One region of the Methylomarinum vadi genome, then DNA from elsewhere that is predicted to be linked to it. Evidence: riboswitches for the same ligand, from Rfam matches in the RefSeq annotation. Region 1 holds a riboswitch; the other holds the start of a gene.
The links. A riboswitch is a leader RNA that binds a small molecule or an ion and turns the genes downstream of it on or off. The one in region 1 is predicted to bind cyclic di-GMP.
Positions count from the first base shown of each region.

Region 2: it holds a riboswitch for cyclic di-GMP, as region 1 does, so the genes downstream of both, EP25_RS0106140 (S8 family serine peptidase) here and EP25_RS0108405 (TIGR03790 family protein) in region 1, are expected to answer to the same signal.

Region 1 is NZ_JPON01000001.1:1,650,882-1,654,300, reverse strand. It holds gene EP25_RS0108410 (PilZ domain-containing protein) at 1-328, opposite strand, end outside; gene EP25_RS0108405 (TIGR03790 family protein) at 499-1,590, opposite strand; cyclic di-GMP riboswitch class I at 2,077-2,151, opposite strand; gene EP25_RS0108390 (hypothetical protein) at 2,431-3,419, opposite strand, start outside.
Region 2 is NZ_JPON01000001.1:1,214,680-1,218,098, forward strand. It holds gene EP25_RS0106140 (S8 family serine peptidase) at 1-1,808, opposite strand, end outside; cyclic di-GMP riboswitch class I at 1,899-1,984, opposite strand; tRNA gene EP25_RS0106150 (tRNA-Leu) at 2,763-2,847, opposite strand; gene rpoH (RNA polymerase sigma factor RpoH) at 2,903-3,419, opposite strand, start outside.

The sequences.
Region 1 (3,419 bases):
GTTTTATGCATTCGAATAACATGTCATCGATCGAACCTTCGGCATGGTCGGTGTAATGTACGCCGTATTCACCGTCGAGATGTTGGTGCTTCAGTATGCCATGCACCGAAAAAGGTTCGCCGGATTCCGGTAAGATCATGGTAATTTTGATTTTTTCGTTGACGCGTGTTTGAGCCGGTTGACTGAGTTTGATTCTGATGCCGCTGCGGCTGATATCGAGAATCTCGGCATTCAGGCTGGTCTCTTGATCGCAAGGATGGTCGGGATAAACCGCAACCTGCATTTTTTTCGGTTTTACCCTGTGATGGCGTCGTCTGTCCGGTTTCATAACAAAACGAGATTGTTGGTTTAAGTGAGAGAATGAGTATAGCAGTTAAATGGTTTGTTGTACCCTGTTTTGTCTTATTTTATTGTTATGTAGGTATTTGATTAATATAGTAAGTTTGCGCTTAATAACAGTGCGGAAGGAAGGCCGGAGCGGACGAATGCCGATGGGGTTTATTGGTAAGCAAAGGGCTTGGCCAACGGTTCGCCAATGAAAATACCTTGGCCGGGCCAAGCTACGCTTTTCCAGTAGGCCTCGATCAAGCTGTTACCTCTCAGGTAATAATGCAACATGATGGCGGGGTTAGGAAATTTCTGAACGAAATTGCAAGGCTCGACAACCGCGCCATAGCTTCCGGTAGCTCCGGCTTTCAGCCATTCGATGCTGCTCATTTGTTCGCCGCCGGTAAGAATGCCGCCGGAAGAGGTTAGATGGTCGGCAACAGCTCCGGCTAGAAAATGGTTTGTGTTTATGTTATCGATATGGGTCTTACCGGTAAAATAGAACATCACGTCTTGTCGGTTGCTTATGGTGTCTTGATGCAGAATTTCAACGGGCCACAATCCTGAAAAAGCTTTGTCGATCGAAGGGAAAAAGATCGCACGGGTATTGCGCGCTTTGTCCGATGTTTGCAACAGATAGGCGGTTCCTTTCGGCCTGCTGTAATCCGATGCCACTCCTCGGTCGATCAAGGCCTTGACGTCCGCAAGATTTTCTCCGGCCAAGGCCATTGTTGGCCGCCATTGCCAGTCTTGATAAGGTTGGCTGCTATCACTGTTGAAATAGGGGGAAGGACGCGTTTGTTTACAGCCGCGCGCGCAGAAAGACTCGTTATAACCGGCCGCGAAAGCAGTAGTGATGGACATGCAGCCGACCCGGTAGGGTTGCATCCAGGTTAGAGCGTATGCCTGTACGTGTTGCGATGTTTGCCGGTCGACTGAGGCTTTAATTCGGTTGAACTTGGTTACGGGCAATGTGTTGTAACCGGGGGTAAAATGTACATGGATGATGTTCTCATCCGGAATATGGCGGCGGGCTTGATAATATTCGGTAATTTTTACGCTTAAAGGGTCGGAGTCGTTGACGATGATTGCCAATTCATTTGCCGTTAATGCCGGTAATGGTTTCAATAAATTTGAGTAAGCGTTAGCCGAGAAAGAGGCGAATGACAGGCTTAAAAAAAATAACACCGGCAGGTCGAAGGGGAGGCAACGATATTTATTGGTAAATGATTGGATGGATTGAAAGGGAAATCGGGAAGTCATGGTTGAAATCTGTTTCGGAAAGGAATGTTAATCTGCCAGAAGGTGGAAAATGGTTTTATTGTAATGCAAATGATGATGCAGGGATTATCATGGAAGAGGCGAACAAATCGATCGAAAATTTTTTAACAACCGGCAAAGGAATATGCGGTTTCATATAGTTCCATATGACCAAAAAATGGTCGTCTTTCCTGTGTTATCGGTATTGTTGATTAAAATGGCATTTCCTTGAGGAACATCGGATGCATTTTATCAATGGGCGATATGTTTTCTTTCGTTGATAATCGATGGAGGCCCGTCAACGGATAGATTTGCTGGCAAAGGTTCTGTTACAAATGCTGAACTGCCCAAATAGAAGAGGATGCATAGTTCAGGAACATTTGCTTTTGATTGAGGGGAGGGAAAGCAAAATGGCTGTTCCTGAACTAGCAAGTTTGCGGGACATTTTTAATCTCTCCATTGACTTGTTCCGCACACCTTGAATCCTAAGGAGGCAGCTCGGCTGTCTGAGAAAGACCCGTGGCTTTCCGGCCCCGTCTCACAACGGGTGTGGCAAAGGGCTGCAAAATCCTTTTCGTTGCAGCCGTCTTGATTTAAGCACGTTACATGCCAAAATGTAAAAAGTTAGAGGGTTGATATTGATGTGTTATTGTTTAATGCCAGCGGTTTCAAGTTAAGTGCTTGAATATGAATCCCTTGAAGCTAATACAAGAAGAGAAATGGAAGTAGGGGATTTGCCGAAATGATCTGGGTGATAATTAAAAAGATAGGGCTATGACACTATGAAATTGTGTTATTTCACGTAAGTATTGCGTGATTTGACTCAATTGCATGCACTAGCAATCAACGCACCGGCAAGGTCAGGGTAGGGCCAGTGTAGCGGCTTTGGCCGGCCTGTAAATTAAACAGTTGGCTCAATAACATGAAAGTGGATTTCGATTCCAGGTCGTTGTCGGCGATATAGAACCAATGTCCGCGATAAGGAACTGTTAAGAAGGCCGAATCTGGGTAATCTTCGCTGAAGCGTATCCGGAAAAATTCGCCGGCAGGCGTTTCGCCCCAGTTAAACGGGCCGCCTGCTCGCCGTTGAGTGACGTTTACCAGGCCGGCTTCGATATGTTGATTGGGAATGTCGACTTGTTGGGACAGATAAAACAAGACGCTGACGATCGAACGCGGACGGATTTTCAGTACATTTCTATCGGTATTGAGAAAATTATTATCCAGCCGGATTAATAAGGTTTGTTCATGTTGGGGTTTTTGGAAGCCGAGAAAGTTCGATAATTCGGCTATTTTAGTTCGATTTTCTGCCGTGGCTTTGAACAAAATATTCAAACGGTTGTTTTCGTCGGGACCGATTTCGATTCCGTGGGACAACTGCAATTCTCGCATCAGTTTCATCGCTTTTTTGAAGTTTCTGAATTCCGGTTCCATGGCCGGAGTGGGCCCGGATGCGCTGGGGGCGTTGAAGGCGTCGTTGATGCGTTCCACGCATAAGCCGAAGACACGTTCGATGCTCCAGCCTGATTGGGTCATGACCAGCAGGGCGTCGAAGGAAATGGACGATAACACGCTTTTCAAGAAATCCTCGCCTTGGAGTGGTTGAAAAGATAGGGTCGGTTTGTCGGAATAGCCGATACCCAGATTGGGCTGTATGATATTGCCGCCGGGACCGAGGTCCAATTCCGAGCCGATGCCGATGTTACTGTCGAATGCTAACGAAGCGGTGACGCTGCCAACCCTGAGATAATAAGGTCGATCGCGATATCGTAACCTGACCAGGTTGAGTAGCATTTGTTCGTTCAGCGACTGCGCGATAGCCTGATTATAAG
Region 2 (3,419 bases), 440 kb from region 1:
CTTCCCGACGACTTATTGTTCGTGCTACTACCGACATTCACCTGAATAGCTTGTTGACTCGATTTATTGGCGGTATCCACGGCTACCGCTTCTATGGTATGACTACCGTCGCTAACTTTGCGGGTATTCCAAGAATAGTCCAATGAGTTCCCATTTACCGAACCCATCAACACTCCATCGATATACAGGCTGACGCGGGCCACTTGCACATCGTCCTCCGCGGAAACCGAAATGGTTACCGTTCTGCTGACGGTGCTGCCGTCGGCCGGATTGCTGATCGCCACTGAAGGCGCATTCTGATCAACCACATCAGGCAGGTTCTTAACCGTGACCGACACATCGTTGGACGTCCCTTGGTTTCCCGCCGCATCGTCGGCATAAGCGGTTAATACGACATCGCCATCGGCAAAAGCCTCGCTATCCCAACTGAACTGATAAGGCGCGGTTCCGTCGGTTCCGACCAGTTGGTTGTTGGCATACAATGACACTTCATTCACTCCGACATCGTCACTGGCATTGACTTCGACCTGAACAATACCGCTGACTTGGTCGCCGCCGACCGGAGAGAAAATATTCACCGAAGGCGCTTGATTATCAACCGGCGTATTGTCCATATTCATTGCCATCTGCACTGCCGTAGCGGCATTTACTCTTCCATTGCCATAATATGGATGCCAATCGCCGGCAATTTTATCGGCGGAACCTTCCAATACTTGTTCGATTTCATCCGGCGTCAATGTCGGATTGGCCCCCATGATCAACGCAACGACACCAGCCGCGGCTGGACTGGAAAAGGAAGTACCGTTCCAATTGCCATAACCGCCGCCACGCGTGGTAGTCAAAATAGATGACCCCGGAGCCGCGACATCGATGAAAGCCCCATAATTGGACCAGCTCGCCTTGGCGTCGGTGCTTGTCGTAGCGGAAACCGAAATCATATAAGGGTTATCGCTATACCCTGGATCGGTGCCGTCATTACCGGCTGCCACGACGACCACCCCGCCTTTGGAGCGCATATACTGTGCGGCAGATGAGACGGAGGAGCTATTGGAAACGGCATAGCTGATATTGGCGACATCCGCGCCATGATCGGCCGCCCAGTTCAGGCCTCTGGCCACGTCACTCCAATAGGCATAGCTGTCGGAACGATTAGTGATTCTCACCGGCAATATTTGAGCGTTCCAGGCCACCGACGCCACGCCGGTGGCATTATTGCTGGAAGCGGCCGCAGTACCGGCGACTGCCGTACCATGCCCATTGACATCGGAAGTACTGTTGCTGCCATCCACCGCATTCCAGCCCGCAAGCAATTTTCCGGATAAATCGGGATGCGTCGCATCGACACCGGTATCGAGTACCGCGATTGTGATGCCATCGGCAATTGACGTCTCCCATGCTGTCGGCGCCTGGATTTTAGGTAAATGCCAGGCACTGCTGAATTTTGGATCGTTAGGGATCATTTCGCTCGGTTCCACAGCCATATCCAATTCGGCAAACTCGATATGCGGATTCTTAGACAACGCTCTGACCACGGCTTCCTCTGCATTTTCGGGAACACTGATCACATGCACTTTCAGCGCCCCAATTGCTTCAATTGCTCGAGCATTACTTCTTTTGAGGATATTTTTGAATTCATTCGCTGGCAACCCTGCCCTTGGTTTAACCAAAATTTGTCCGGTTTTCCAAGGCTTTTCGGGAGCAGCATTTACGGCTGTCACGCAAGAAACACTTGCGAGACAAACCGCCACTCCCGTTTTTAAAACTTGTTTTGAACGATTTAGGCTTCTTCGGATATTTTTTGATTTCATGACTCTAACTCCAAAATTATCAAATTTAAGTCCGAAGGAGATCCCAGAGGTGGCGATAATAAATCAAGCGATGCATTTTGCATCGTTTGATCTGGCAATCCCACTGTCATAGGAAAAACTCCGTTAGACTGGAAACTTTGCGTCCTCACCTTTCGATGAGTTTGCTCTTTTCAGATCAACTTGCCTTCTCAGGCCAGGTTAACGGCTTGTTTAAATGCCTTGCCGCTCCTGTTGGGTGAAAGTTTAATGAGAAATGCCCATAAAGTTGTGACGTAGTATGCAATAATTTATTTAAGTAAAACATTTAGTTACAGCCTTTCCCTGTTCAGAGAACTATTTCTCAATTTATGCTTATAATCCCCTAAAAAAGTTGATTCATTACGCAATTCTCAACTCATTAAGATCATTAAGCCATATTGTAATCAACACGTTGTACGCGCTAAAGTCCTTACACACAAAATGTAAGCATTATCTTACTCGCTAAGTATAAATTAGAAGTCTTATATGAAACTTAAATCGAATCAAGCTATCTCCGACATAGCCTGAGGTTTCTTGGGTTAAGGCCCAAAGGACTCATTTTACGGGCAACCCTTGTAGCCCGCGCATGAAGCATTACGAAATGCGGGATCTGGGAACCACGACATTCCCGGATTCCGCTACGCCGCAACCAGGCTACGAACTGCGGGTCAAGCCAAAATGCTTGGAGGTATCGGATAAGGAAAGCGCCCGCAATATATCTTCGCGCAAGGTTTCGCCGAAGCGGGAGTGCGGTAGGTTTCGAATGTGCGTCTTGGGTAAGCTCTAATTGGTCATCCAAGTAATCGACCAACACGACGTCTTCGCTCTCGACCTTGAGGTAATCCGCCAATTGCCATTGATGACTATAGAGATTGTGCAAAAATTTTTAGGTATAAAAAAAGGGGTTGTGATTTCTCACAACCCCTTATCTTTATCTGGTACCGAGGGCCGGAATCGAACCGGCACTCCCGAAGGAACTGGATTTTGAATCCAGCGTGTCTACCAGTTTCACCACCTCGGCAGATCCTGAGTATTATACCAGGGCTTTTTGTTTTGCCAAGCCTTTTTTGAAAAAATTATGCTTCCAGCACTACCGCGGCTTTCAGCTTTTTCATGGCGTTTTTTTCCAGCTGCCTGATGCGCTCGGCGGATACATTATAACGCTCGGCCAGCTCGTGTAGCGTCGCTTTCTCATCGGCCAACCAACGGCTGGTCAAGATATCCTGGCTACGTTCATCAAGTTCAGCCATCGCTGAAATCAACAACTCTTCCTTATGATCTTTCCAGTCAGCGTTTTCCAGCACCAAAGCCGGGTCGGCGCCCTGTTGCTCCAAATAATTGACCGGCGCGGAATTGTTGTCTTCGGCTGAATCATCATTTGTTAGATCGAATGCCATGTCCCGACCATCCAGCCGTTTTTCCATTTCATAGACGGTGCTGATATCGACATCCAGGTTTTCGGCGATCGCCTCGGCATCGTTTTTAGACAGCCAGTCCAGGTTTGGCTTCGATTTACGCAGATTAAAAAACAATTTGCGTTGCGCCTTGGTCGTGGCAACCTTGACGATACGCCAATTTTTTATGACATATTCG